Regions from separate parts of the Methylobacterium sp. AC832 genome, predicted to be linked through region 1. Evidence: riboswitches for the same ligand, from Rfam matches in the RefSeq annotation. Region 1 holds a riboswitch; the other holds the start of a gene.
The links. A riboswitch is a leader RNA that binds a small molecule or an ion and turns the genes downstream of it on or off. The one in region 1 is predicted to bind fluoride.
Positions count from the first base shown of each region.

Region 1 (15,194 bases):
TCCGCACCGGCATTGAGGCCGGCTTCGAGATCACCGCGATCCTTTTCGGTCATCGCCGCAACCGGGATCACCGTGTCGGGCAGAGACACGCCCTTGCGGTTGGAAATCCTGCCGCCGATGACGACCTCGGTCACCGCGCGTCCCTCGGAGACTTCGGTCACGACGAGGCGCAGCTTTCCGTCATCGATGATGACGACGTGGCCGGGCTCGAGCGCGGACAGAATCTCGGGGTGAGGAAGGTAGACGCGATGGATGTCGCCCGGCGTCGGATCCGAATCGAGCACGAAGGAGGCCCCGTTCTCGAGGATCGCGCTGCCCTCGGCGAAGGCGGCGACCCGCAGCTTCGGGCCCTGGAGATCCACCAGGACGGCGATGGGCCGGCGCAACTCGCGCTCAATGGTGCGGATCACCTCGATCTTCTCGGGCAATTTCTCGCGCGGAAGGTGGCTCATGTTGAGCCGGAACACATCCGCACCGGCGCGGAACAGTTTCTCGATCATCTCCGGCGTATCGGAAGCCGGACCGAGGGTGGCGATGATCTTCGTGCGGCGCGAGCGTTTCACTCCGGTCTCCCGTTTTCTTATGATTCCGCCTGTCGTGACCGACCGGACGAATGGAGGGCGAGCGGTCAGAAGCACCGGGGCGGGTCAGGCGTCAAGGTGAGGGGCGCCAGCCAGGAGTGATTGGCCCCAGCCCATCGCCCGGAGTGGCCACCCTAGACGCCGGACTTCGCAGGCACGATAAGCTCGCGCCATCAAGTCGACGAGCCGCCTGGGGAGACGAAGCGTGACGGACAAGGAAAAGGCCGACAAGGATAAGCTGGTCTCCCGGTTGTTTACAACGCTGATCAGGAACGGCGACAGGGAGGGATTTGAAAAGCTTGCAGTGGATCTGAGCGCCGAGTCGGCTCAGGAATGGGGGCCGCTGCTCGATTCCAACCGCGCACTTCTCGCGTTCGAGGACATGGCGGCGCAAGCCGGCCTCGCAGAGCAGTATCGTCCGAAAATCTGGTGGATGCGCAGCCCCTATCCGGGCAATTTCGGCGATATCCTCACCCCTTACGTGTTGTGGCACGCTTTCGGCGTGATGCCGCGCTGGGTTTCCAGCAAGGAGGCCGAGGGCCTCTGCATCGGCAGCATTGCGAAATTTGCCAGACCGGGTATGCGCCTGTGGGGGACAGGTATGCCACGCGCCACCGATCCGCTTTGCCCCACGGCAATTTATGCCGCGGTTCGCGGCCCGCTCTCCCGCAGTGCCGTCCTGGCGGCGGGCGCGGAATGCCCTGAAATTTATGGCGACGCCGCGGTGCTTCTGCCTGAACTCTACGCTCCCGACGTTGCCAAGACTCACAAAATCGGCGTCATTTCGCACGTCCTGCAGGATGCAGAGATCCGGGAGGCGGTCCGCAAGGTTGGGCTCGATCACATCAAAGTGATCTCCCTCCACTCTGTGTCTTTTGAGGATATCGAACGTGTCATCAGAGATATTCTCAGTTGCGAAGAGATAGTCACGACCTCATTGCATGGCCTTATCGTGTCTCATGCTTATGGTGTGCCTGCCCAATACATGAACCTCAATGGAAACACCAACTCCTTCAAAGTCGAAGATTACAAGCTTTCGGTGGGACTTACGGATCCTGCCCTCCAGGGACGGCGCGAGTTTACCAACGTGGATTGGCTCGAAGCTCGCAGCTGCGTACTGCCCCCGTCGCAGATTGATACGGTGGCGCTCCGCGCCGCCTTCCCCTTCCCAGTGCGGAACTCGAGCGAGGCACGCTCTCCGAGGACGTGAGCTACACGCAACGAACCTTCGTTTATCATCTCCGCGTCAGATGCAGCTCGACGCAAGCGAACAGCTTAATCAAGCATCCCCTCCACCGTGCCCTTGGTAAGAACACTCCTATTCGAGCACAAGCGAGCTGGCGGGACATCCTATAGGTGCCCCGAGGTTGAGTGCGTTGGAACTGGAGTACATTGAGCCGGAACATGTTCGCATCGGCACGGAACCGTTTCCCAATCAATTCCTGCGTATCTGAATCTGGATCGAGGCCGGCGCCAATCTTCGGGCGGCGCGAGCATTTCAATACGGTTTACATTTGTTTAGACGATGCACTTCGAATTCAAACTGCCAATTGGGGCGCCCCTCCCGAGCACCGCAACGAAAGACGCGCCAAGCTACAAATCCTCGTTCTCCACGGCACCACACGAGAGTTGTTGACCAAATTTGGAGCCAGCGTGCACGGAAGACGACTCCCTAAGCCCGCCAATCTCCGCGACCACGCACTCGAACGATTGGCCCATCAATCAGACCTTACAAAGCCAAATTTACCTACTAGGAAAAGGCCTTCGGGTTTACAGCATCACCCGACATGCGGTACCTCACACGGGAGAGATCTCACGTCCGGCAAGTTTGCGCCAGAATTCGACAGGAGTGAATTTAGTGAACGAACAGCATACCCCTCCTCGCTCCGAAAAAGCCGAAATGAAGCGCCAGGCTCGCATTAAGGCGCGCAAAGACGCAAATATTGAGACGCGGAAAGCAGAGCGGAAGCAAAAGCGCGCTGCTATTCGCGCATCAGATTCTACGAAATCTTGATTTACTGCTTAAAACACAACTAATAGCAGGTCATTGTCCAGTGCAACCCAGCGAATCTTCAACAATCGCTAGTCATGCACAAGAAGCAGTAAGGCTTTGCCGCGACGAAGCGGCAGCCAATCGCTGGGATCGAGTAATCGCGATTACCGACAATTCCAATCTGATTACGCAACAACCACAGTTGCTGCTTCAACGGTTGCAGGGTGCTTTCATCCTGTCCGATGACAATATTATCAACTGTATTTTAAAGGATCTTCCCGAAGCCGCGCTTCCGCATGAAATCAAATTTGCAACTGTACGGCAACTTTCGATGAACAAGCGCGCACATTTGGCAGCTCAACTGCTTCTAGACACGCCATCTCTTCATGAGACGACGCGCTTCCTTAAATCGACCGGCCTCGTTTTCAAACACCTTCGTGACGCTAATCTCAAACGCGCGCTTCTCGATCTGGTCGCGAAAGTGAGCCGCGGTGGATCATTGATCAAACCTACCGCTACTTCACTAACCTTTGCCGATCAGCCCGCACAAGATTCCTTCGGTAGTGTGAAGATCGTTGCTTCATCTAAAACGGACAAGCATCATCTCAAGGGCCTAAAGCGCGAGGTCGCGGTCTTCAATCGGCTTATGGCACGCCCGCTGAAACCTGTCATCTCCGAGTACGAGAACGTTTTCACTCATCCGTCTGGGCAAATTTGGACCGAAAATAAGGAAATCGTTGTATCGAAGGGGTTCCCCCTCGATGTCACAGATAGAACGCAAGTGCAAAATATTTCGCTTGCGTTTGGAGCCAATCGCGGAAGCAGCGGAATCTATCACTGGCTCATCGATTATCTTCCAAGACTTGCCTGGATCCATAGCAGCGGCCTGATTGAGAATAAAGGATGCCGGATCCTTCTTAACGCTGCACGGTCCAGTTTCGAGCAAGAAACACTGAATATGCTTGATCTTGGAAATGCTGTTCAGAAGCTGAACAGCACGGTCTTCGTTGAACGCCTACTTGTCGCGCGGGTAGGTTTCCGCGGTATGTTGGGATGGCGTCATCTAGACGGCATCTACGAAGAGCTCGGAGAACGTGCGAGCGCCTTAGCAGCAAACAACAACGTAGAATTGCCAGACCGTGTCTATGTCACGCGACGTGATGCTGTCCGGCGTGTGATGAAGAACGAGGCTGATGTAGAAGCCGTAGCGAGGAAGCTTGGATTCACCGTTATGGAGTTTTCCAAGATCCCCCTCTGGCATCAATTTGCGATCGCCCGAAAAGCTTCCGTCATTATGTCTCCTCACGGCGCTGGACTATCTCACATTGTCGTCTCGAAGCCTGGACTTCGCGTAATCGAAATCCTTCCGATCATGGATGGAACGTATCAGCTACGTTTCAACTATGCTCGCCTTTCAATTGTTAAAGGTCATCAATACTCCGCATGGCTCGAGCCGCAGTATCCCGGCTTCGATGCATGGACGGTCGATCTACCGGCCTTCACGATCTTTTTGAAGAAGGCCCTCAGGGAGTCGGCGCCGCCGGCTGGCTCGGATCCGTGAGCTGGATCGTCCAGCTTTTCTGCTCGCCGGTATCGACCTCATAGAAGCCGTTGCGATCGAACCCGCGGGCGAGGCAATCCTCGACGCCGTGGATCGTGAACTCGGCGTCCTTGGTGCACATCAACGAGCGACCGTTCCATTCTCCGCCGCGGGTATAGTCCACGGCGAACACGTAATAGAATCTCGATGCGAGCGCCCCACGCAGCAGGGTTTCGCAGCCCTTGGGGGCCACGTCCCACCAGCCTTCCGTCACCCACCCCTGGCCGTCGCGATATCCAAGTGCGATGCCGACCTTGCTCCCGGTTTGGTTGCACATACGGAGGTCCGCCTGGGCCGGTAAGGGCCGAGCGACGAGGCAGGCAAGAACGAGGCCGGCCAAGACCGCCCCCCGCCCGCCAATGGGGGAGGGGCGGCGACAGCTCACGTCGTCAACCGACGAGAATAATACGGCAATCATTGACATTGGTGCGTGTGGGACCCGGTTGGACGAGGTCGCCGATCGTGGCGAAGAACTTCGTCGAATCATTGTCCGCCAGCATGGCAGCCGGGTCGAGGCCGGCGGCGCGGGCGCGCTCCAGCGTGGTCGGGTCGACAAGCCCGCCGGCTGGATCGGTGGCCGCGCCACGTCCGCCATCGGTCCCGTCGGTATCGGCGGCGATGCCGAGGATGCCGGATTCGCCATCGAGGCCGATCGCGAGGGCGAGGGCGTATTCCTGGTTCGGGCCGCCATGGCCTTCGCCGACGATGGTCACGGTGAGTTCGCCACCGGAGATGATCGCCACCTTGCGGCCGGCCGCCTTCATCTCCTTGGCGAGGGCGGCGTGTTCCGCCGCGACCTCACGGGCCTCACCCTCGACATCTGGGCCGAGCATCACGACCTCGTAGCCGGCGCGCTTCGCGGCCTCCGCCGCCGCATCCAGGGCGTCGATGGGACGGGCGATGATGCGGTATTCAGCGCGGGCGAAGGAGGGGTCGCCCGCCTTCGGCGTCTCGTTGGCCGGGTCGTTGAGGAGCGCCTTGGCGGTCTCCGGCAAGGGAATATTGCGGCGCTCGCAGATCTCGCGCGCGTCGGCGAGCGTCGAGGGGTCGGGCACGGTCGGACCCGAGGCGATCACCGCCGGATCGTCATGCGGCACGTCGGAAATCGCCAGCGTCAGGATCGAGCGCGCGTTGCGGGCCATCATGGCCAGCCGGCCGCCCTTGATCCGGGACAGGTGCTTGCGCACCGCGTTGATCTCGTTGATCGGCGCGCCGGAGCGCAGCAACGCCTTGGTGATCGCCTGTTTCTCGCCGAGGGTGAGATCGCCGGCGGGCGCGATCCAATTCGCCGATCCGCCACCCGAAAGCAGCACCAGCACATCGTCCTCCGGACCGGCATCGGCGGCGATCTTCAGGGCGTCGATAGTGGCGTCGATGCCGGCCTGGTCCGGTACCGGGTGTCCGGCCTCGACCATGCGGATCATCGGGGCTTCTTCGCCGTAGCCGTGGCGGGCCACCGCCAGACCGACGATGCGGCTCTCGTCGACGCCGTGCTGCTCCCGGTAGAACCGGCTCGCGACCGCGGCCATGCTTCCGCCGGCCTTGCCGGCACCGAGGATGATCAGCCGACCCGTGCCGGGGGCGGGCAGATGCGGCACCAGGCAGCGGGAGGGATGCGCGGCGGCGATCGCCTCGTCGAGGAAGCCGAGAAGCAGGCCGCGAGCGGCGTCGTGGGACGAAGGGGAGAGAGCGGGCGAAGCGTGTGAAGGCGCGGTCATGGCGTGTCCGTGTCTCATCAAGGTCCGATCGCGCGGGCCGGATTGCTTGTCCGCCGGATTATTGCCGTGGCGGCGCGATCGCCTATACGTGCTGTGCCCGAGCCCTGCCGCCTCGGCAAGCGTGCGATGACCCGACCGGCGGCGTGTTTCATGCCTGAAGAGGGGGATTTCCTCCCGATCGGCCCCGAAGGACCGTGCCCGCCTCATGTTTCCGCCGCATCCCGTCGAGACGATTCCCGGCGATCCCGCCTCGGGACTCCTCCTTATCTGCGAGCATGCCTCGAATCACGTTCCGGAGGATCTGGCGCAGCTCGGGGTGCCCGAGCGGGAATTCGCGCGCCACATCGCCTACGATATCGGCGCGGCCGAGGTCACCCGGCGGCTTGCGGCCCATCTCGGCGTGCCGGCCATCCTCACGCGGTTCTCACGCCTGGTCATCGATCCCAACCGGGGGCGCGAGGACCCGACGCTGGTCATGCGTCTGTCGGACGGCGCCGTGGTGCCGGGCAATGCCAGGATCGACGAAGCCGGAAAGGAGGAGCGCATCCGGCGCTTCTATGTGCCCTTCGACGAAGCAGTGGATACGGCCGTCGCGCAGGCCACGGAGGCAGGCGTGCCGCCCTCCATCGTCACGATGCACAGTTTCACGGCCTCGTGGCGCGGCTATATGCGGCCCTGGCATGTGGGCATCCTGTGGGACAGGGACGACCGTATGAGCGCGCCCCTCATCGCCGGGCTCCGCACCGACCCGGCCGGGCTGACGGTGGGCGATAACGAGCCTTATGGCGGCGGCCTGCCGGGCGACACGATCGATCGCCACGCCATCGCACGCGGCCTTCCCAACGCCCTCGTGGAGATCCGGCAGGATCTCATCGCCCTGGAGCCGGGCCAGATCGAATGGGCGGCGCGTTTCGCCAAGCTCCTCCGACCGCTGATGCCGAAAGCCGGCTGACTTTCATTCCGCGATGAGCAGAGAGCTCATACGAAAACGGCGGGGCTCAGGCCCCGCCGTTTTCGTCATTCCGTCGGCCTCTGTTTAGCGGGGGCCGCCCGAGGTGCGGCCGTACTGCCAGACCGGGAAGCTGTTCTGCTCGGCGTTGCCTTCCTGGGCGGAATCGACGCTGCGGCGGCTGACGACCGACCCGGTGGTCAAGTCGTCACCGGCGACGACCTGACGGCCTGCACTGCCGGGAGCTGCATAGGCCGAGATACCGGCGGGCGCATTATAGCTCTGAGCGAGAGCAGGCGAAGCAACGACGCCGAGGCTCAAAGCAACAGCAGCGACAGCGGAAGCGAGACGAGTGTTCATGACTACGTCCTATTGAATGTCGCGGTCTCCGTCAGAGGGCGGTGGGCCGTGAGTTCTTGTGTAGACCCGATGTAGGACGAACCCTGCCGCAACGTCGTGCGGTTTGGCACCTGCATGCGCGAGACGCCGGGCGAGCGCTGATTTGAGGCCTTGCGATGCGTCAGGCGCAAGGGAGCGAAGAGAAATGTCCGGCGCCTCCCGCATTCTCGCGGGAGGTCATGCGCGCGCAGGAACGCCGGGAAAGCCATGCGTCCGAAAGCCATGCGCCCGAAAACGGGACCGCGCGTCAGCGATGGTATATCCTCGCGCGAAAGCGGTAACTGCCCGCGAGCCGAAGGATGAGGAAACTGCCATGACCGAAATCGACACCGCCACGCAGACCGAATTGGAAGCCGCGGTGTTCCGCCGCCTCGTTGCGCATCTGCAGACGCGCAGCGACGTCCAGAATATCGACCTCATGAACATGGCCGGCTTCTGCCGCAACTGCCTGTCGAACTGGATGAAGGACGCCGCCGACGAGCGCGGCCTGGGCCTCAGCAAGGACGAGACTCGCGAGCGCGTCTACGGAATGCCCTACGAGGAATGGAAGCGGCTGAACCAGGCCGAGGCCACGCCCGAGCAACAGTCGGCCTTCTCGAAGGCGCAAGCCGAGCCGCACTAAGCTTCCGGTAAGCGTGATCGCTTAACCAGCCTCCTCCGGCGCATCCCACCCGATGCGCCTCAGATCAGGAATTGAGACGCTCATGGCCGCTTCCGCCGCACCCGCCGTCGATGCCTCCTCGGTTGCCGCCGACCAGCTCAAGAGCTTCATCGAGCGCATCGAGCGCCTGGAGGAGGAAAAGGCCGGCCTCGCCGGCGACATCAAGGACGTCTATGCCGAGGCCAAGGGCACCGGCTTCGACGTGAAGGCCCTGCGCAAGATCATCTCCCTGCGCAAGAAGGACCATGCCGAGCGGCAGGAGGAAGAAGCCATCCTGGAGCTCTACATGCAGGCCCTCGGCATGGTGTAGCCCGACATCGCGCGGCGCTCCATCGAGGCCGAAGGCGGCCGTCTTCCCCTGACCGACTGGGCGGAAGACGGGTCGAGCTGATGCTGACCGTGCTCACGCCACGTCGCACTGAGCCCGGCGGGCTCGCCTCCGCGCGGCGGCACGGACAGGCATGCGACACGGCAGACCTCCTTCCTCACGACAAGAAATGAGGACCGGGCGGGAGGTGCTCGGTGCCTCCCGCCGCTTCAGAGCCGGGTCCGTTCGCCGCGCAGGGTGGCCCCGGCCTCGACGGCCCCACCCTTGGAGACGGCGATGCGCTGCGACAGGTAGATGCCGCGATGGCCCGAACAGGCATAGGCGGTGAAACACGCGACCGCGATGGCGACGCCGTGTGTCGCCCCGAACAGTTCGATCCCCATCAGCGTACAGGCAAGGGGGGTGTTAGCCGCTCCCGCGAAAACCGCCACGAAACCGAGAGCCGCCATCAGGTCGAGGGGTGCCCCCATCAGGCCACCCAGCGCATTGCCGAGGGCGGCGCCGATGAAGAAGAGTGGTGTGACTTCCCCACCCTTGAAGCCCGAGGCCAGAGTGACGACGGTGAAGAGGATCTTCCAGGCCCAGGACCAGGGATGGACCTCCGGCCCGAAGAAGCTCGCGATGCTCAGGCCTCCCGGATCCGGCGCCGTGACGCCGAGGCCGAGATAGTCACGGGTGCCCAGCGCATAGACGAGGCCGATCACGGCCATTCCACCCAGGACGGGGCGCAGGGGTCCGTAGGGAATCAAGCGCTTCAGCCAGCCGCCGAGGAGGTGGTTGGCTTCCGCGAAGACGAGCGCCACGAGCCCGAAGGCGATGCCGGCGACCGCCGTTTTGGCCAATAGGCTTGGATCGAGGGCGATCGGGCCGGTCACGTCCGCCAGATAGGCGATGCGAAAGAGCGAATGATGGATGCCCCAGGCCTGGCAGGCCCAATCGCCGATGACAGACGCCAGTAGGCAGGGAATGAGCGCGCCATATTCCACCCGGCCGATCGCCAGGACTTCGAGAGCGAAGACGGCTCCGGCGATAGGGGTGCCGAACACCGCCCCGAACCCTGCGGCCACGCCTGCCATCAGCACGATGCGGGTGGCCGCCGGATCGAGCTTCGCCAGCCGCCCGATGCCGCTGGCGAGGCTGCCGCCGAGTTGCACCGCCGTACCTTCCCGCCCGGCCGAGCCGCCGAAGAGATGTGTGACCACGGTGCCGAGAAAGATCAGCGGTGCCATGCGCAGGGGAACGCCGCCCCCGGGCTCATGAATCTGATCGACGATGAGGTTGTTGCCGCCCTCCACGCTGCGCCCGACACGGTGGTAGAGCAGGCCGATGGCGAAGCCCCCGACAGGCAGCAGGAACAGCAGCCACGGATGCGAGAACCGGGCTTTCGTCGCGACGTCGAGACTCCAGAGAAACGCTGCGCAAAGCGTACCGACGACGGCCGCCAGCGGCATGAGGATCACCGCCCAGCGCGCGAACGCCACGACCCAAGCCGCGCATCGCCTCGTGGCGCGCTTGAGCCCGGTAAACCGATCTTTGAGGAAGGCGAGCATGGCTCCACCGTCTTGCTGAATGGCAAAAGGGTAGGAATCATCAGCCCTTGTGGCGGTTCGGCTTACGCCCGGCAGAATCCATTGCCAGGGCCTTCGTGTCCCGTGGCCGGCAGCGCGTCAAGCCGGGGCGGCTCCCCGTACCCAACGATGCGCAGCCCATCACCGCCGCCCCGGTTTCGGCATCGACGCTGGTGGGCGACCCTCGCCGTCGCGACGTTCAGCGACCGGCAGCCACAGCGCGGGTGGACGATCCGGTGAAGCGCGCGGCGGTGAGGTCGTCGCCGGGGCTACGTCCCGAGAAACGGCTGCGCACGCCGCTTTCCGCCTGAGCGACGAGGCCGGCCGGCGCGGCATCGGTGCGAGCACGCGACGGTGCGACATGAACGGGCGAGGCGCGGCTAGCCGGCGCGGTCGAAGCTGCGGCCACCTCGAACAGGGCGCGCAATTGCGTCTTCGCGTCGGCATCGGCCGGCACGGGCCGGGCCAGGCGGGTGGGTGCGGCAGGAACGGTCGGCGTCGCGGCCATCCCGGTGGGGCCGAGGCTCGCCACCTGGATGGAAGGCCGCGGCGGCGGCAGAGGCATGGTGAGCGCAGCGGTGACGGCGGCGAGTTCCGAGGGCCGGCGTGGCGGCAGCGGCACGTCGATCAGGCTCGATTCTGCATCGGCGGCAGCGGTCGGTTTGGCGACCTCCTGGGTGAGGAGGCTCTGCGCATCGCGTTCGTCACGGCGCAGGAGAGCACCTTTGAGGGCATCGGACGCGGCCGGGGCGGCGTAAGCCAGGGCCTCGCGGGTGCCGGACTGGTCGTCCGGATCGGCACTGGCCACGAGAACGGTGGGCTTTGCGCGAGCCCGGGCCGGAGCTTCGGGCGGCGGCGCAGGGGTCTTGGAGCCGCCACCGAAGAGGCTGGCGAAGAAGCCCTTGATGCTCGGGCCGTCATCCTCCTCCACCGTCGCGACCTGGGTCACGCCGAGCACGGTGCCGCCACGGGCGAGCACTTCGGCACGGGCAAGCTCGTAGCCCGGCAGGGGCCGGTTGTCGGCGGGCAGGTGCACGGTCTTGCCGTCGGGGAACAGGCGCGCCAGCTGATCATGGCTCATGCGCGGCCAGGAACGGACCGACCCGACATCGAGATGGACGAAGGGAGAGCCGGCATGGGGATACCAGCCGACACCGCCGCGCTGCATCCGCATGCCCACCGCACGAAGCTGGTCGATGGAAACATCCGGCAGGTAGAAATCCATCGCCTTGCCGAGCATGTGTTGGCTGAACTCGGCCACGGCGCGCGACCGGCGGCGCAGCATGGCGTTGGTGCCCGGTGACCGATAGGCCGAGACCACGGTGATCGGCTCCTGCGAGCCCACCGACCGGTAGGCCTCCCACACCGTGTCGAACAGGCGCGGGTCCATCTTGGTTGGCTCGTCCATGCGCCAGTCGCGCAGCATCCAGTTGAGCTGTTCCAGCGCGGCCCGGTCGTAGCGACCGTCACGTTTGAACGTGATCGTGGCGCTCTCTTTCGTATGGGTATGGTAGATCGAGAGGGTGCGGGTATCGCCATTGGCGACCGCATCCTGCGTCCCCCGCGTGCCCGCGCCGAGCGCCAGGGCGATGCCCGACGCCACGATGATCGAGCGGCGTAGGCGAGGATGGGAACAGGCGTTGCGGAGATAGACGAGCAGGCGCGAGGCAGGCTGGGTGGATCGATCGGCCGGCTGGGCCTCTTCTCGTAGCGAACTGCCCACGATCGTCCTCACCTCTGCCAGACCGCGCGTTGTCGCGCGGATCATGGTGAACGCAAGGTTGCCGAAAACCGTAAATGGACGGTTATCGGGTCCTCAGCCATTCGCCGGTCTACAAAACGGCTAGGTTTGAACCGTGGCGAAATCGTGCCGCCGCGCCGGCACGATCAAGACGCCGCAAGAGCGGCATCACACATTCTGGCTCGCGTGACATTCACGCAACAAGAGGAGGCGCGCTACCACCAGCCGCGGGAGACCGGGGCCGGGGCAGGGGCTGGGGGGGCTCCCCATGGATCGACGCCTGCGGCTTCGGCGGACCGGGAGGCGCGGACGGGAGCGGCTCCGGCTGACACGGCAGGGCGCGACACCGTACGACGAGCCTCTGTCGACGGAGCACTCGCACCCGGTGCCGATGGCGCCGGTCGCACCGCGACCTTGGCCGGAGGCTTTGCGGGTGCCTTGGTCGGAGCTTTGGCGACGAGCAGGCTTCCCGGCGCGAGGCCGAGCGCGATCTTCATACGCGCGTCGTGGCCGTAGAGATCGGAATAGGTGCGCAAAGCCCCGTGATCGTCCGCCGCTAGGGTGAAATACGCGAGATGGACCGGCAGCTTCTCCGGCAGGCGGATGGTGCGCTCGCCCTTGCCAATGAGCTTCTTCAAGCGCTCGCTCGACCAAGCTTCGGGAAGCACCGAATCGGCGAAACGGAAGGGATCGTCCACGCGCACGCAGCCATGGCTCATCGCCCGCTGAGAGGCGGAGAACAGCGAGCGGTTGGGGGTGTCGTGCAGGTAGACGGCATGGTTGTTGGGAAACAGGAACTTGATGAAGCCGAGCGCATTCCGCTCGCCCGGCGGCTGGCGCACCGAGATGTTGCCGTTGCGATAGACGACCTCGTAGCCGCGACGAGCCGCGTAATTCGGGTCGCGGGCCAGGGCGGGCAGGAACTCGTTCTTCAGGATCGAGGGCGGCACGTTCCAGGACGGGTTGACGACGGCGTATTCCATCATCCCCGAAAAGACCGGCGTCGGCGTCTCGGTCTTACCGACGATGACGCGGGTCTCGTCGCGCACCGACCCATTGCGGATCACGCGCAGGCGAAATTCGGGAATGTTGACCAGAACGTAGTCGCGTCCGAGATCGCTCGGCAGCCAGCGCCAGCGCTCCATGTTGACGAGGACCGTCGATTCCTCGTCGCTCGCGCGTGCAGACGGCTCGGACCGGCCGAGGGCGGCGACGGTCTGTGGCGTGAGCGTACCGGTGGCCGGCAGGCCACGGCCCCGCTGAAACTTCGCCACCGCGGCGGACACGGCCCCGTCGAACGCATCCGGCTCGCCCGACGCGGCGTCGAGGGTACCGGCGGTGCGGGTCGGCAGACCGAAATGTTTGCGCAGGGCAGGGACACGGGGATCGTGCATCCCAACCTTCAGGACCGGTCCAGCGGGAATCGACACGGGCGACGTCGCCATGGGCGCGCCGTGAAGATTGCGCAGGCTGGCGAGCCGGGCTTTCAAGGCGAGGTAGCCGGCCTGCGCCGGGTTGTAGCCCTGCAGCGCGGCGCCGGCCTGCGGACCAGCGCTGGCGACGCGCGCCAGAACCGCATCCGCACCGGGAATGTCGAGGGTGGGCGTGATCAGGCGCGAGACGGCGGCCAGGTTGACGCGCGCGCCGCGCGCATCCTTGGCGTAGAGCACGATGGCGGCCGAGAGTTTCAGCTCGATCTCGGCGGTCTGGGCCTCGGTCAATCCCTGCGTGCCGATGACCGGTACCGGATAGGCCTGAACGTTGAGACCATCCTCGGCCGCGAGGGCGAGCCGCGACGCGGCGGCCTTGGCGGCAGCCGTGAAGGCTCCATCGACCACCCAGACCGGCTTGAAGGCGCCGAGCCCGTAGAAGGCCTGCATCGCCTCCCGATCCTTCGTGCTCAGGCGGGCGAGAAGCGGGGCCGGATCGGCGAGACGAGCGGCCAGGGCCGCCCCCATCGGATCGGTCGGCACCGGAGCGGCGGCCACCGCGGCGGCGGGCTCGGAGCCCGTTTCAGCCTTCGAGGGTGAATCCTCGGCGCTTCTGGTCTCCGACGCGCCTTCCCGGGGGGCATCGGATGGGACCTGCGCGGAATCTCCCGCCACGGCGGGCTCTGCCGGGTTGGGAGAGGGGGATACGGGCGAGGAGATCGCCCCGGTCGCCGCCGTATCGCCCTGTCCCTGATCGGATGAGACCGAGGGCGTGGCGGCGCTCTGCACCACGGACGGAGTCTGGTCGAGCCGAGGCTCGGCCTTTGCCGCGTAGCCGACACAACCGACCATGAGGGCGGCCAGTGCGACGGAGGCGGAGCGCGAAGCGCCCATGATGAAACTCCCGGGACCGGCCGTATCAGCCGTGTTTGCGGTCAAACAATCGCTGCTTGCGCAACCGCTTGCAACGGCGCGCGGGCAACAGTGGAGGCTTGCCGGGATCTCCCGGCCCGAAACGCAGTGCCTTGACGCACATCCCGGCCAGACGGGCCGCGACGGAAACGCTGCCCCAGTCTCAGGCGGCGGCTTCGTCGCTCTTCTCGTCGTCGTCGAGACCGAGATCCTTCAGCTTGCGATAGAGCGTCGACCGGCCGATGCCGAGGCGCCTCGACACTTCCGACATGCGGCCCCGGTAATATTGCAGGGCGTAGCGGATGATCTCCGCCTCCAGCTCGTCCATCGGCTTCATCTCGCCGGTCTCCTCGGTGACGAGGGTCATCGCATGGGGGTCGCGGACTTCGACGCGGACGATTTCGCGCACCGGCTCGGGCATGCCGGCCTGAACCATGGGCTGGACCGGGGCGGCCGGAATGCGCACGTCGAACCCTTCCACCTGCGCGGCGATCTGCGGGAACTCGGACACGGTGAGCTCGTCGCTATCGGCGAGCACCACGGCGCGGAACAGGGCGTTCTCGAGCTGGCGGACATTGCCGGGCCACCCGTAGCGGCAGAGCAGCGACATGGCCTCCGGCGTGATCGCACGGACGCGCTTTCCTTCCTCGGCCGCGAAGCGCGCACAGAACGAGCGCACCAAGTCCGGGATGTCCTCGCGGCGCGCCCGGAGCGGGGGCAGGGTCATCGGGAAAACGTTGAGGCGGTAATACAGGTCCTCGCGGAAGCGCCCCTGCTTGACGAGGTCGAGGAGCGAACGGTTCGTGGCCGAGATCAGCCGGATGTCGATCCGAACGCTGCGCTTGGCGCCCACCGGATCGACTTCGCCCTCCTGCAGCGCGCGCAGGAGCTTCACCTGGGCATCGAGCGGCAACTCGCCGATCTCGTCGAGGAACAGCGTTCCGCCCGAGGCTTCGACGAACTTGCCCATATGACGCTCGGTTGCGCCCGTGAACGCGCCCTTCTCATGCCCGAACAAGGTCGATTCCACGAGATTGTCGGGGATCGCCCCGCAATTGACCGTGACGAAAGCCTTGCCGCGCCGATCGCCCGACCCCTGGATCGCACGGGCCAGAACTTCCTTGCCGACGCCGGACTCGCCCTCGATGAGGACCGGGATGTTGGACTTAGCCGAACGCTCGGCCAGCCGGATCACACGCTCCATGTCGGGACTGCGCGAGGACAGGTCCTTAAAGGTGAGCGAGCCGGAGGCGCGCCGCCGCATGCGACGCACCTCTTCTTCCAGCTGATCGACCTTGAGCGCGTTCTTGATCG
Region 1 covers NZ_CEEDMV010000006.1:29,214-44,407, reverse strand. The annotation lists gene pyk (pyruvate kinase) at 1-563, opposite strand, end outside; gene AC0IXR_RS19225 (polysaccharide pyruvyl transferase family protein) at 787-1,791, shown strand; gene AC0IXR_RS19220 (glycosyltransferase family 61 protein) at 2,636-4,135, shown strand; gene AC0IXR_RS19215 (DUF1036 domain-containing protein) at 4,098-4,592, opposite strand; gene AC0IXR_RS19210 (glycerate kinase type-2 family protein) at 4,564-5,892, opposite strand; gene AC0IXR_RS19205 (N-formylglutamate amidohydrolase) at 6,098-6,844, shown strand; gene AC0IXR_RS19200 (hypothetical protein) at 6,929-7,201, opposite strand; gene AC0IXR_RS19195 (DUF1244 domain-containing protein) at 7,554-7,862, shown strand; gene AC0IXR_RS19190 (DUF2312 domain-containing protein) at 7,945-8,211, shown strand; gene AC0IXR_RS19185 (voltage-gated chloride channel family protein) at 8,439-9,779, opposite strand; fluoride riboswitch at 9,804-9,874, opposite strand; gene AC0IXR_RS19180 (peptidoglycan L,D-endopeptidase MepK) at 9,997-11,565, opposite strand; gene AC0IXR_RS19175 (L,D-transpeptidase family protein) at 11,754-13,862, opposite strand; gene AC0IXR_RS19170 (sigma-54-dependent transcriptional regulator) at 14,044-15,194, opposite strand, start outside.

Region 2 (15,194 bases), on a different contig from region 1:
TCTTAAGGTGACGACGAGGCGGATGTCGGGTCCAGTCTCGTGGACGCGCTCTGCCATGGTCACCCCGCACATGCTGCCCGGCATGTCGAAGTCGCAGAAGGGCGCCCAGATATCGGAGCGCTCGTGCGGCATGAACCACGCCCCTACGGCATGGTGTGCTTCGATGGTCGCGGAGCCCGCATGCACCCCGGTCGTACCGCTTTCCGGCCATCGACGACTTGGCCGGCGGCGCTCCGAAGTCACGCCCACCCTCGCCACACTTCTGAGGCAGGCGAGCACGATACCCGCCGGTCGTAGCCGGTACCGGTCGACGGGCGTCTCCGGTCATGCCCTGGGGCGTGGGTTCATGCCGTCGCTTCGGCCCAGGGACGCGGCCTCTCGGGATCGGGGCGGCGCCCCCTGTCCGGCCTGGGTGCCAGCAGGAGCACTAGGGCGCCCAAGGCCATGCAGCACAGCGAACCGAGCAGGACGCCGATCTTGGTCTCCGCTTCGAGTTCCGGGCTGGCGGCGAAGGTCAGCAGCCCGATGAAAAGGCTCATGGTGAAGCCTACGCCGCACAGCAGCGACAGGCCGTAGAGGTGCCACCATCCCGCATGGGCCGGCCGCCGCGCCCACCCCAGCCTCACCGCGGCCACCACCGCCCCGAACACCCCGACCTGCTTGCCCACGAACAGGCCCAGCGCCACGCCGAGCGTTACCGGATCGAGCAGCGTCTTCCCCGACATGCCGGCGAACGAGACCCCGGCATTGGCGAACCCCAACACCGGGAGCACCAGGCAGGCGGACCATGAATGGATCGCATGCTCCAGCTTGTGCAGGGGCGAGGTCGGGTCGTCCGGCTTTCCGACGCTCGGGCGGAGATGAATCGTCAGGGCCAGGAGGACGCCCGCGATGGTCGCGTGGATGCCGGATTTCAGCACCAGGAACCAGAGCACCGCGCCGAGGACGAGGTAGGGCGTCAGCCGGCTCACCCCCGCCTTGTTCATGCCGAACAGGACCGCGAACACGGCCGCCGCCCCGCCGAGCGTCGGAAGCGACAGGTCCGCGGTGTAGAAGGCGGCGATGATGAGGACCGCCCCGAGGTCGTCGATGATGGCGAGCGCGGTCAGGAAGACCTTGAGCGACACGGGCACGCGCGACCCGAGCAGGGCCAGCACCCCGAGGGCGAAGGCGATGTCGGTCGTGGTCGGGATCGCCCAGCCGCGCAGGGTCTCGGGGGACGACCGGTTGGTGGCGACGTAGACCAACGCCGGGGCGACCATGCCGCCCAGCGCCGCGATGCCGGGCAGCACCCGGTCGGGCCAGGTCCGCAGGCGACCGTCGAGGACCTCGCGCTTGATCTCCAGGCCGACGAGCAGGAAGAACGCCGCCATCAGGCCGTCGTTGACCCAGTGCAGGACGCTGAGCCCGCCGACGTGGATCTTCAGGATCGCGAAGTAGGTCTCCGACCAGCCGGAGTTCGCGACGGCCAGCGCCAGGGCGGCGCTCGCCATCAGGATCAGGCCGCCGGAGGCCTCGCCCTGCAGGACGTTACGCAGGGCGGAAATCGGGCGGGGGGGGCAGCGGCATGGGCATAGGTCTCCCGCGCTGGCGGCCCGACCAACGCTGAAGCCTGCCGGTCCGAAGGTCGGACCGCGCACCCATGGCCGGCTATCGCATCCGTGGTCCCATCCGGCAATCCGAAGCCCGGAGCGTCCTGGGACGGTTCATGTCAAGCAGCCCGCCCCGCCGCACCGACGCCGACCTGGCTGACGCTCCAATGCTCCAGGTGCTTGTAGACGATGACCTTGTTCGCGAGTTGGGCACCGTGCCGGCTGCAGAAGCCTTCGAGCTGCTCGCGGGTGCCGATCAGCTCGACGCACATGGTCAGCTCGGGGTTGAGCGACTCGGCGCTGTCGTCCTGGATCGGCCCATGGTTGCTGTAGCCATGGTGGGACTGGTGGGCGACGGCGTTCATGAGGCCCTCCGCCTTGGCCTGGGCGACGAGCTCCCGATAGAGCGGCTTCGAGCCAGAGAACCACCGGCCCTTGCCGCCGCCGCCGCGCTCGCCCGGCTTCATGTAGATACGGATCATGCCGGTGTCGGCGGCGACGACGCGATGCGATGGGGTCATGACGTCTCCTCGGTGATGGGGCGCTCGGCCAACGGTGCGACGGTCGGCACCCGGCCCGTACGGGCCTGGCGCAGGGTCATGCCGTCCGGGATGTTGGCCGCCGCCGACTTCGGGACCGCGATGCGCTGCGACAGGTAGATGCCGTTGTGACCCGAGCAGAGGTAAGCCAGGAAGCACGCGACGGCGAGATAGACCCCGTGCGTCGCGCCGAAGAGCTCGATGCCCATCAGCGTGCAGGCGAGCGGCGTGTTGGCTGCGCCGGCGAAGACCGCGACGAACCCCAGCGCCGCGAACAGGTCCACCGGCGCGCCGAGCGGCCCGGCCAGGGCGTTGCCGAGCGCGGCCCCGATGAAGAACAGCGGCGTGACCTCGCCGCCCTTGAACCCGGCGCTGAGGGTCACGACCGTGAACAGGATCTTCAGGGCCCAGCTCCAGGGATGGATGTCCGGTCCGAAGAAGGTGTTGATCGTGAGCCCGTCGGGCGTGGCCGCCGAGACGCCGAGCCCGAGGTAGTCGCGCGTCCCGAGGGCGTAGACGAGGCCGATCACTACCAGGCCGCCGATCACCGGGCGAAGCGGCCCGTACGGGACCAGGCGCTTGAGCCATCCGCCGAGGAGATGGTTGGCCTCCGCGAACAGCAGCCCGGCGAGGCCGAACGCGACGCCGGCGAGGGCGACCTTGGCAAGGAGCAGCGGATCGACGGTCAGGGCCTTCGCGCCGCCGGCGAGGAAGTCCACGTGGTAGAAGCCGTGGTGGATGCCCCAGGCCTGGCAGGTCCAGTCGCCGACCACCGCGGCAAGGAGGCAGGGCACCAGCGCGGCGTACTCGACGCGACCGACCGCGAGCACCTCCAGCGCGAACACCGCGCCGGCGATGGGCGTGCCGAAGACCGCGCCGAAGCCGGCGGCGATACCCGCCATCAGGAGCAACCGGACCCCGGCCGCATCGACCCCGAAGAGCTTGCCGAAGGCGCTGGCGAGGCTGCCTCCCATCTGGACGGCGGTACCCTCGCGCCCGGCCGACCCGCCGAACAGGTGCGTGACGATGGTGCCGAGGAAGATAAGCGGCGCCATCCGGAGCGGCACGCCGCCGTCCGGCTCGTGGATCTCCTCGACGATGAGGTTGTTGCCGCCTTCCACGCTCTTGCCGAACAGGTGGTAGAGCAAGCCGACGGCACAGCCCCCGAGCGGAAGCAGGAACAGGAACCAGGGATGGTCGAAGCGCGCCTGGGTGGCCGCGTCGAGGCTCCACAGGAAGGCCGCGCAGAGGGTGCCGACCGCCGCGGCCATCGGCACGAGGATGGCCGACCACCGCGCCACCGAAACGGCATGGGCGTGCCGCGTGCGGACGAACGCCGAGAGGTTCAGGCTGTCGAAGAGATTTTGGAAGGTCGCGCGCATGAGTCCCCCTTGTTGCGGCGCCGCAAAAGGTAGGAGTCATTAGCCCAGGGGGCGGTTTGGCCGAAAGGCCCGGCAGATTCCATTGCCGTGGACGGGAGATGCCTTCGCCTCGCCCGTTCGTCAAGACCCAACTCCCGCGCGCCCGGGCCCCATCCCGAGTGGGGATGGGGCCCGGGTCGTTCGAAAGCATCACGAAAGACGGTGGATGGTCCAGGTTCCGGGACATGTCTATGCCGTCCGCGGCCGAGGCCGGCGCGTTCGACGCCGGCCCGGGGCGGAGCGCATCCCATGACCCTTTCCTGGCTCGGAGCCGTCATCACCTTCCAGGTGACCTTCACCGAACTCTTCATCGCCGCGACGGTGATGATGGCCGGGGCGTACCGGTTCGGATGGCGCAGCGTCCTGGCGGGCTCCATCCTTGGCGGGCTGGCGGTGTCGATCCTCGCGGTCGTCCTGCGCAAGGCGGCCTACCTCCTGGCCCTGAACGTCCTGGATTGGATCTCGGCGGTCTTGCTGCTCGGGTTCGGCCTGTACCTGCTCTACGAGTTCATCGACGGGCTCTCGAAGCGCGATGCCGGCACGGCCCCCGGCTCGACGGACGCGAATTGGTCGCGGCCGATCAACACCGCGGGCCTCGGCGTCGCCGCCTGGGCCCTGGTCGCCGAGGGGCTTGAGATCCTGGTGGTCTGGCTCGGCGTCTCGCTTCGGGAGGGCGCGGGAACGGCGACCCTCGGGGTCGGCATCGGGGTCGTGCTCGTGGCGACCTTGGCTTTCGCCCTCGGCGGCACCGGGATCTTCCGGAATGTGCCGCCCTACGTCCTCGACGGGGTCGCGGCCCTCATGGTGACGGCCTACGGCGCCTATTTCCTGTCCCTTGCCGTGACCCGCGCGTGATCGGTCGACGAAGGGATTGACCCGGACGACGGATTAATCCACGTTCCCGGACGTGGGATGGGGATGAAGCTCCCCGATAACTGCCGGCCCCCTATGGGCCGGACGATAGCTTCTACCGAGCGCTTCGGCGCGGGTAGAGCTATGTGTTGGCCCGCACCGTCACGCTCATGACCGCAACCGGATCGCCCCAAGGCGGTCCCTCATGAGCCGACCGATGACCCTGCCCGATCCAAGACCGTCCTGATGCCCGCCGTCGCCCACCAGGCGCGGTCCGGGCCTTTTCCCGTTCGCGCACGAAAAAAGGCGGAGCCATAAGGCTCCGCCGCGACCAGGGCACACGCCTCCGAGCGGTCACAAGAATACATGTGATTAGGTCTAGTCTGTCGCAGGAATAAGGATAGCCACTCGATAGTCTGAGTCAACGCATAAAAGCGATGTCTCGGAATAATAAAGAGCGGCATCTTTATTTAAAAAACAGGACTATTTGCGCCCCTGATAAGGCCATGGCTTTTTCGGGCGACGTTGTATTGGCTAAATCAGTATCTGCATGATAATGACTGGATAATTCTGTCGCACTTAGAAAATGCTTATTGCGCTGGTCTTATAATTCGATACTTCTACCGGCGCTCCACTTGTGCTCCCGGACGATGATCTTGGGGCTCAAGGGGAATGCGGCCCCGGTCCGGGGCCCGGCGCGGAAGCGCGCAGGGCCGACACGTCGCCGCCGACGGACCGGGATGCGGTGACGAAACCCCTGGCGGACACAACGTCCGGGTTCAAACGCTCAAATGGAGGAACACCTATGAGGAAGATCGCCTTTGCGGCGTCCGTCGCCTACGCCGCGACGCTCCTGCCGGCCGCCATGCCGGCCATCGCGAACGAAAACCTGATGAAGCTGATGCAGGACCCCAACCAGTGGGCGTTCCCGGGCCTCGACTACACGAACCAGCGCTATTCGAAGCTCGACCAGATCAACAAGGACAACGTCAAGAACCTCCAGGTGGCCTGGACCTTCTCGACCGGCGTGCTGCGCGGCCATGAGGGCGCCCCGCTCGTCATCGGCAACATGATGTACGTCCACACCCCGTTCCCGAACATCGTCTACGCGCTCGACCTCGACCACGAGGCCAAGATCGTGTGGAAGTACGAGCCCAAGCAGGACCCGTCGGTGATCCCGGTGATGTGCTGCGACACGGTCAACCGTGGCCTGGCCTACGCCGACGGCGCCATCATCCTGCACCAGGCCGACACCACGGTCGTCTCGCTCGACGCCAAGTCCGGCAAGGTGAACTGGTCGGTCCAGAACGGCGATCCGAAGAAGGGCGAGACCAACACCGCCACCGTGCTGCCGGTGAAGGACAAGGTCATCGTCGGCATCTCGGGCGGCGAGTTCGGCGTACGCTGTCACGTGACCGCCTACGATCTCAAGTCCGGCAAGAAGGTCTGGCGCGCCTACTCCGTCGGCCCGGACGACGAGATGCTCGTCGACCCGGAGAAGACCACCTACCTCGGCAAACCGGTGGGCAAGGATTCTTCGCTGAAGACCTGGGAAGGCGACCAGTGGAAGACCGGCGGCGGCTGCACCTGGGGCTGGTACTCGTACGACCCCAAGCTCGACCTGATGTACTACGGCTCGGGCAATCCCTCGACCTGGAACCCCAAGCAGCGTCCGGGCGACAACAAGTGGTCGATGACCATCTGGGCGCGTAACCCCGACACCGGGCAGGCCAAGTGGGTCTACCAGATGACCCCGCACGACGAGTGGGACTACGACGGCATCAACGAGATGATCCTCACGGATCAGAAGGTCGACGGCAAGGAGCGCCCGCTCCTGACCCACTTCGACCGCAACGGCTTCGGCTACACCCTGGACCGCGCCACCGGCGAACTCCTCGTCGCCGAGAAGTTCGATCCGGTCGTCAACTGGGCCTCCAAGGTCGACATGGACAAGGGCTCCAAGACCTACGGTCGCCCCCTCGTCCAGGCCAAGTTCTCCACCGAGCAGAACGGCGAGGACACCAACTCCAAGGGTATCTGCCCGGCCGCGTTGGGTTCGAAGGACCAGCAGCCCGCTGCGTTCTCGCCGAAGACCAACCTGTTCTACGTGCCCACCAACCACGTCTGCATGGACTACGAGCCGTTCCGGGTGACCTACACCCCGGGCCAGCCCTACGTCGGTGCGACCTTGTCGATGTACCCCGCGCCGAACAGCCATGGCGGCATGGGTAACTTCATCGCCTGGGACGGCGTGAAGGGTAAGATCGCGTGGTCCGATCCCGAGCAGTTCTCGGTCTGGTCGGGCGCCCTCGCCACCGCCGGCGACGTTGTCTTCTACGGCACGCTCGAAGGCTACCTGAAGGCCGTCGACTCCAAGACGGGTAAGGAACTCTACAAGTTCAAGACCCCGTCGGGCATCATCGGCAACGTGATGACCTACCAGCACAAGGGCAAGCAGTACGTCGGCATCCTGTCGGGTGTCGGTGGCTGGGCCGGCATCGGCCTCGCGGCCGGCCTGACCGACCCGAACGCCGGCCTCGGCGCGGTGGGCGGCTACGCCGCCCTGTCGAGCTACACCAACCTCGGTGGCCAGCTCACCGTGTTCGCCCTGCCGAACTGATCGGTCGCGAACACCAAGGAGCCTAGGGTGCCGGTGCGGGTCCTCCGCGCCGGCATTTCCCTGTCCGCACCACCCTTCGCCCGGAGTCCGCGTGATCGCCTCCCCAGTACCCCCGCCGGGGCGATGTCTCGTCCTCGTCCGCCATGGCCAGAGCCAGGCCAACGCCGACGGCCTTTTCACGGGACTGCTCGACTCACCCCTCACCGAGCGGGGCCGACAGGAAGCCTGCTCGGCCGGGCTGCGGCTCAAGGACGAAGGATTTCGCTTCGCCTCAGCCTTCACGTCGACCCTCGCGCGGGCCATCGCGACCTCCCGGCTGGCGCTCGATGCCCTGGGGCAGGCCGATCTGGTGCCCCTCCGGGATGCCGCCCTGGACGAGCGCGACTACGGCGACCTCAGCGGCCTTGGCAAGCAGGGCGCCTACGAACGTTTCGGGGCGGAGCGGATCGAGGGCTGGCGGCGCTCCTACAAGGGTCAGCCGCCGAACGGCGAGAGCCTCCGGGACACCGTCGCCCGGGTCGTGCCCTTCCACCTGAGGCATATCCAGCCGGCGGCGATGCGCGGTCCGACGCTGGTCGTCGCCCACGGCAACTCGTTGCGGGCCTTGGTGATGGTGCTCGAAGGACTGGGCCCAAGGGAAATCGAATCCGTCGAGATCGCGACCGGATCGATCCGGGTCTACGAGTTCGGTCCGGATACCACCATCGCATCCCGCCGCATCATCGACTGAGCTCCGGCTCCGTGCCCGTTCCGGATCGAGCCGGTGCGGCCTCGGCTCCTTCCCGCTCGATCTCGCCGCGGGATTGAAGCCAGAGGGCGAGGATCCAGCAGGACACCGCCCAGGCAGCGCCCACGCACCATCCGGCGAGGACATCGCTCGGGTAGTGCACGCCGAGGTAGATCCGGCTCAGCCCAACCGCCACCGTCAGGAACACGCTCAGGCCCATGAAGTACGACTTCACCCGGCGGTCGGCGCTCCCTCGGGTCAGGAGGACGCCGAGTGTCAGGAAGGTGACGGTGGCAAGCGTTGCGTGACCGCTCGGGAAGCCCGGCGTGAAGACCCGCACCGCGTTCGGGAAGTCCGGCCTGGGGCGGTCGATGCCGTACTTGAGCAAGGTACTTGCGATTGCGCCGCCGAGGACCGCGGCCACCATCACCATCGCGAGGCCGCGCTTGCGGACCAGCATGAGGTAACCAACGGTCGCGGCCGAAAGGAAGCCGAGGAAGACGAAGCTTCCCAGCGCGGTGACGTCCCGTCCCGTCTCCTGCACCCAGGCCGGTCCTATGGGGATGGCGAGATCCTTGCCCGTTCGAAGCGCGGTGAGCACCGCCAGGTCGAACCGTGCCGTTCCGCCCTCGATCACCTCGTCGGCGAGAAGCCCGAAGCCGAGGAGTAGTGCCACGACGAGGAAGGCGCCCGCCGCCAGCCCGAAGTCGCGCTGCCCCATGCGTGCTAGGAGCGATGGGGTGATCCCGGCGGCCTTGATCCCATCGGTCGCGACCGGCAGCGAGGGCCGGGTCATCGCGGCGCCCCGGAACGCCTGAGGACGCTTTCCACCAGGATTAGGCCAAGCCCTCCGAACAGGAAGATCGCGGCCGATGTCGTGCCGGCCTGTCCGTAGGCGCGCACCAGCCAAGCCGCCCCGACCCAGGCGACGATGGAGGCGGCGAAGCCGACATCGTCCACGACCAATCCCAGGAGTTCGCGAAGGACGGTTCCGAGCCAGTGCATGCGGATGCCTAGAGGTTGGGGAGGGGACGAAGGGCGGCGGCACGTCGACGGCACGTCGGCACGGCCAGAACCGAGAGGCCGAGGAAGCCCGCGGTCAGCGCCGCGACCGCCCAGTCGCCGCCGGGCCAGTCGAGGCCGATGCCCTCGCCGACCCAGAACGCGCCGAAGGCCGACAGGAGGACGCCGACCGTGAACTTGAGCGTGTTCTCCGGCACCATCGACAGGGGGCGGTGAAGCGCGACGCCGAGCGCCACCACGACGATCAGGGCGCCGAGCGCCCCGAGGCTGGCGGGGACCAGGAGTCCCGCCCCGCCCGCACCGACGGCGACGACGATGAAGACGACTTCCAGGCCTTCGAGCATGGTGATCTTGAAGGCGGTGGTCACGGCCACCGCATCCCATCGAAGGCGGCCGCCGCCTCCGGTGCCCAGCGCGGCCGCCTGCTTGCCGTAAGCCTCGTTCTCGTCGTGCAGGGCGATGACCCCGGCGGAGCGGAGGATGGCCTTCCTCAGCCAACGCATGCCGAACAGCAGCAGCAGGCCGCCGACGACGAGTTGTACGTCCCGCAGGGGGATGCGGGTCAGCAGCGGGCCGAAGAGCAGCACGATGGCAAGGAGGACGGCGAGGGCGCCCGCGGCGCCCGCGAGGGCGTTCTGCCAACCCCGGGTCGCGCCGACGGCGAGCACGATGGTGAGGGCCTCGACGAACTCGACGATGGAGGCGAGGAACGCCGCAAGTGCCGTGGGCCATGCATGCACCCAGTCGATGGCCATTCCGATCCTCCCTGCCGCTCGACCGCTGGGCCGGACGCGGTTTCCGTCGAGAGGAATTGTTGCTCTTGCTACCGATGTCAACGTTAATGTAGAAAATGCTACATCATGGTTCCAAACGGGGCACCACCGACTGGCGGAGGCGAAGCCGATGGCGGACGAGTTCGGCGACACGGTCCGGTGGCTGATGCCATCCCTGTCCCCCGCCGTTGCCCGGGTCGCGGGTTACCTGGATCAGAACCGGGCGACGGTTCTCGCAAGCTCGGCCCAGCAGATCGCCACGCATCTCGCGACATCGGACGCGACCGTGATCCGCGCCGTCCAGGCGCTGGGGTTCGATGGCCTGCCCGATCTCAAGCAGGCGCTCGCCGCCGGACTCGACGGCCGACGGACGCCGGCGACCGACATGCGTCGAACGCTGGCGGAAGTCGGCGCCACCACCGGCGATGCCATCGATGCCGTGCTGGAAGCGCACCGGGAGGGGATGGAAGCGCTCCAGACGGAGGACGGACGCGCGGGTATCCTCGCGGCGGTCACCGCCCTGCATCCAGCGACCCGGATCGGCGTCTTCGGGATCGGCCCCTCCGCGCATCTTGCCCGGTACGTGGCCTTCCAACTTACGCGCTCGGGACGGCAGAGCCTGCTTCTAGATGCGACGGGATGGTCGCTGGCCGACCAGTTGCTGGGCCTGCATGCCGACGACGCGGTCGTACTCCTGGCCTACGGCAAGCCCTACCGCGAGGTGCAGGCCGTGATGGGCGAGGCGCACCGTCTGGGCCTGCCCGTGGTCCTCGTGACCGACACGGAGACCAGCACCATCGCCCGCAAGGCCACGGTCGTGCTGTTGGCCCGTCGCGGCCGCGCGAACCAGGTCGCCCTTCACGCCACCACGCTCGTCGCCCTGGAGGCCGTCATCCTCGGCCTGGCCGCGGCCGAGCGCGACACCGCCCTTCGGCAACTCGCCAACCTCGACCGGCTGAGGAAGCTGATCGGGTCCTGAGCGGCAGCCGTGACGCCGCCGACCCATCGACCTGACGGAGGACCCATCCATGGCCGACGACCGAACCGGTATCGAAGCGAGCAAGGTCCCGGAGATCACGCTGGCCTTCTGGGGGATCAAGATCGTTGCCACGACCCTGGGCGAGGTCGGCGGCAACGCCGTCACCCTGACGTTGGGTCTGGGCTACCTCGTCGGCACCCTGATCTTCGCGACCCTCCTGGCTGTCGCCGTGGCGGCCCAGATCAAGGCCAAGCGGTTTCACCCGTCCCTGTACTGGGCCGTCATCACTGCGACGACCTTGGCGGGAACGACGATGGCCGATCTCTTCGACCGGTCGCTGGGCATCGGCTACCTTGGCGGGTCGCTATCCCTCCTCGCGCTCGTGCTGGGCTCGCTCGGCCTCTGGTACAGGTCGGAGGGGACGGTCGCGGTCGAGACCGTCTCGACCCCGAAGGTGGAATGTTTCTACTGGCTGACCATCATGTTCTCGCAGACGCTCGGCACCGCGTTGGGCGACTGGATGGCCGACGACACCCCACTCGGCTACAACGGAAGCGCCCTGCTGATCGTCTGCGCCCTGGCCGTCACGGCCGGTCTCTACTTCTTCACGAAAACCTCCCGCACGGCGCTGTTCTGGGCCGCCTTCATCCTGACGCGTCCGCTCGGTGCGACGGTCGCGAACTCGCTCGACAAGCCCTCTGCCCAGGGTGGCCTGGGGAACAGCGACCTGACCATCTCGGTGGTGCTCGCGGCGTTGATGGTCGTATGCGTTCTGGTCGTTCCCCAGAGGGCCGGCCACCATCCGGCGTCGGCTTAGCCTCGACGTTCCGAGGAAGGCCGAGGCGGGAATTTCGCGGGTCGTCGATTTCTGTGCCTCCACCCTTGAGGCAGATCGAGGACCGGCGTCGCTCCCATGTGGGCCTTCCCCCTGATCGCGAAAGCGTCGGGGATACGGTCGCGCGGATCGTCCCGTCCCACCTGACACTCGTCCAACGGGCCGCGATGCGGGGCGCGGGCGCGGTCCCCGGCCAGGGCAAAGCGTTGCGGGCGTCGGCGATGGTGCCGAAGGGCCTTTGGCCGAGAGAGGTCGAGCGTCATCGAGGTCGCGACCTCCCGACAAACGCCGCAAACCTGCCGACCCGACTTTCGGACCGCGCACCCAAGGGGCCTGTCGCACCGGCGGATGAAGACGGCAGCCCGCATCCGTCCGCCCTTGCGAAGGATGACGCCACGGTCAGTTGCCGCCCACGGCGAAGGTCGCCCCCGGCTTGTCGTGGGTGCCGACGCACTCGACCATCGTGGCCGTCGCCTCGTTCATGCCGACGACGTCGACCGCGATGCCGTGATGACGGAACTTCAGCACGACCCGGTCGAGGGCGTTGATGGCCGGGATGTCCCAGAAGTGCGCCGCCTGCAGGTCAGTCACGACCGCCCGCAGGGCCTCCTCGCGAAAATCGAAGGCGGCGTGGAAGGCTTCGGCCGTCGCGAAGAAGATCTGCCCGGTGACCTGGTAGGTCCGCACGTCGCCCTCACCGTGGGACGACCGGACGGCGAAGAACCTCGTGACCTTGTGGGCGAAGAACAGACCGCTGAGGACCACGCCGAAAAGGACGCCCTTGGCGAGGTCGTGGGTGGCGACCACCACCGCCACGGTGCCGAGCATCACGAAGCTCGACGCCTTCGGGTGGGTCACCAGGGTCCCGAGCGACTTCCACTGGAAGGTGTTGATGGCCACCATGATCATCACTGCAACGAGGGCGGCCATCGGGATCCGGGCCACGTAGGGACCAAGCACGACGATCAGGAACAGCAGTCAGGATCTATGAGCTTGCTGCGGACACGACGATCACGGCCCGCTGGATCGACGGGTGAATCCGCCTGTCGGCCCCCCACAATGGGTCTCCGCAAACTCTGAAGGGGTCCTCATTTCATCTATTTCAAAGATGAAAAGCATCTAATCATTCCGTTGGAGTGAATGAACGGGATCTGGGATTTTCCGGCATCACATCGGAGTCATCCATGTCCACGCCCAGACTTTTCTCCCACTCTCGTTCGACGCGTGCCTTGGCCGGCACGAGAGCCATCCTTCCGGGCCTGGGCCTCTGCGTGGCGGTCACTGCCGCAGCGGTCGGCTTCGAGGCCGTCGAGACGCACCTTTTCGGTCGCGCTTGGCTCGAAGCCCTGGTGCTGGCGATCCTGCTCGGGAGCGCAATCCGCACCGCCTGGACCCCGTCGCAGCGTTTCTTTCCCGGCATCGCCTTCGGGGCCAAGACCGTGCTGGAGATCGCGGTCGTACTACTCGGCGCGTCGCTCAGCCTCGCGACGATCCTCGCCGCCGGACCGGGCCTGCTCTTCGGCATCGCGGGCGTCGTCGTCGTGGCGATCCTGTCGAGTTACGGCATCGGCCGGGCGCTCGGGCTGCATCCGCGCATGGCGATCCTCGTGGCCTGCGGGAACTCGATCTGCGGCAACTCGGCGATCGCGGCCACGGCACCGGTGATCGGCGCCGACGGCGAGGACGTCGCGGCCTCCATCGCCTTCACCGCGGTGCTGGGCGTGCTGGTGGTGCTCGGCCTGCCGCTGCTGGTGCCGCTGCTCGGTCTGTCGCCGATGCAGTACGGCGTGCTCGCCGGCCTCACCGTCTACGCTGTTCCGCAGGTCCTCGCCGCCACCGCGCCGGTCGCGGCGCTCAGCGTCCAGGTCGGAACCCTGGTGAAGCTCGTCCGGGTGCTGATGCTAGGCCCGGTCGTCCTGATGCTCTCGCTCGGTGCGAGCCGGCTGCGCGAGGAAACCGACGAGGCCGCCCCCGGCGTCACTGCCGGCGACCGCCCGGCTCGCGCCGGCCTCGCGATCCACCGCCTGGTGCCGTGGTTCATCCTCGCCTTTCTTGCGCTCGCGGGCCTTCGCTCGGCCGGGCTGGTTCCGCAGGTCGCGCTCGCGCCGATGTCGGAGACCGCCAATCTGCTCACCGTGGTCTCGATGGCGGCGCTCGGCCTCGGGGTCGATGTGCGCAGCGTCGCCAAGGCCGGGGCGCGGGTGACCCTGGCGGTGGTCGCCTCGCTCGTCGCACTCGGCGCGGTCAGCCTCGGTCTAATCCGCGTGCTGGGCCTCGCTTGAACCGATCGGATGCGCCCGAGCCCCGGTCAGGCCCCGGCGAGGCAGGGCGAGACGAAGAGCTCCCCGCGATAGGCCCCGCGCAACGTGCGCACGGACACGATCAGCCAGAGCAGGGTCAGCAGGCCGACGAGGACCGCTCCGAGCCAGGCGAACCCGCTGAGTGTCGTCACTTCGCCGATCCGCAGGGTGGCCAGGGCATAGACGCCGAGCGGGAAGATGTAGCCCCACCAGCCGAGGTTAAACGGAAGGCCGGCGCGTAGGTAGCGAACCGTAACGGCGAGCGAGAGCAGGAACCACCAGGCCCCATAGCCCCAGAGAATCAGTGCGCCGATCAGACCCACGATCCTGAGGATGTCCGGAGCTCCAGCAAAACCGCCCGCCGCGAGAATCGGGCCACCGGCCTGCCCCAGCACGAGCAGGCCGAGCGCCCCGGTTCCGAGCGGACCGAGGGAGAGCCAGCTCGATGCGGCCATCTCCCGCGGCGGCAAATTGTGCAGCGCCATGCGCAGCACCAGGATCGCCAGGATGCTCAGCGCCAGCGGGACCGAGACGCCCCAGAGCACGAAGCTCGTGACGATGACGGCGAGTTGTTGGCTCTCGCCGCTTAAGGCTGGAGCGAGCAGGCCACCGGAGACGGCGACGACCTCGGCTGTCACCACTGGCAGCAGCCAGACGGCCGTCATCTGGTCGATGCGGTGCTCCTGACGGGTGAACATCAGGTAGGGGATCGCGACGGCACAGATCAGAGCGAGCGCCACGTCGAACCACCACAGCGGCAGGGCGATGCGGACGGTCTCTGCACCGAGATAGGGCGGACCGAATATCAGTAGCCCGTTCAGAAGCGTCGCCAGTGCCATCGGGATCGCCCCGAAGAACATCGACACCGTCGAGTGTCCGAAGATCCGTCGGGCGCCGTCGAAGTAGAAGATCCAGCGCGCGCCGTAGACCAGGCAGAAGGTGGCGAAGAGCACGACGGAGGCGAGCCAGAGCCCGAGCGGGACAGGGGCCAGCAGGGCATGTGTCGCCGGCAGACGGTCGAGGGCCAAGGCGACCACGCCAGTGCCCATCACCACGGTGAACCAGTTCGGCGTGAATTGCCGGATCACGTCACGCGGATGCTGGAGGCGCGAGAGCGGCTTTAGGCCTGTGCTGATCGCCAGCAGACTGGATTCGGACACGGGGTGCTCTCGGGCTTCGGAGGGTCAACGCACCGGCTCTAGCACGACCCTGCATCGCGCGCCGCCGCGATAGACAGCAGCTCGCAAGCGGCGCTTAATCATCAAAACAATCGATTAGAACTAGCTAATCAAACTATTGGAACGAATGATTATCGGCCGCTACCTTCCTGTGATCACGAACCGACGTGACGACCCCACCAGAAGGATATCGACCATGACACGTACGATCGCCGCCGTCGCCCTCGCCGCCTCCGTCTTCGTCGGCATGACGGTCCTCTCGCAGGCCCAGGGCCTCCGCGCTCCGCAGGCCCACTCCATCACCAGCCCATCCGCACTGATCTACGGCGACGCCGATGGCGCCAACGCCAAGAAC
Region 2 covers NZ_CEEDMV010000001.1:1,174,955-1,190,148, reverse strand. The annotation lists gene AC0IXR_RS05520 (response regulator) at 1-132, opposite strand, end outside; gene nhaA (Na+/H+ antiporter NhaA) at 345-1,547, opposite strand; gene AC0IXR_RS05510 (DUF190 domain-containing protein) at 1,712-2,113, opposite strand; gene AC0IXR_RS05505 (voltage-gated chloride channel family protein) at 2,110-3,513, opposite strand; fluoride riboswitch at 3,537-3,609, opposite strand; gene AC0IXR_RS05500 (hypothetical protein) at 3,802-4,407, shown strand; fluoride riboswitch at 4,458-4,529, shown strand; gene xoxF5 (lanthanide-dependent methanol dehydrogenase XoxF5) at 5,270-7,024, shown strand; gene AC0IXR_RS05490 (2,3-bisphosphoglycerate-dependent phosphoglycerate mutase) at 7,116-7,754, shown strand; gene AC0IXR_RS05485 (phosphatase PAP2 family protein) at 7,744-8,547, opposite strand; gene AC0IXR_RS05480 (hypothetical protein) at 8,544-8,756, opposite strand; gene AC0IXR_RS05475 (TMEM165/GDT1 family protein) at 8,765-9,529, opposite strand; gene AC0IXR_RS05470 (MurR/RpiR family transcriptional regulator) at 9,678-10,526, shown strand; gene AC0IXR_RS05465 (COG4705 family protein) at 10,576-11,343, shown strand; partial or broken gene AC0IXR_RS05460 (STAS domain-containing protein) at 11,761-12,339, opposite strand; gene AC0IXR_RS05455 (YeiH family protein) at 12,546-13,643, shown strand; gene AC0IXR_RS05450 (TDT family transporter) at 13,670-14,821, opposite strand; gene AC0IXR_RS05445 (hypothetical protein) at 15,036-15,194, shown strand, end outside.
Region 2: it holds a riboswitch for fluoride, as region 1 does, so the genes downstream of both, AC0IXR_RS05505 (voltage-gated chloride channel family protein) here and AC0IXR_RS19185 (voltage-gated chloride channel family protein) in region 1, are expected to answer to the same signal.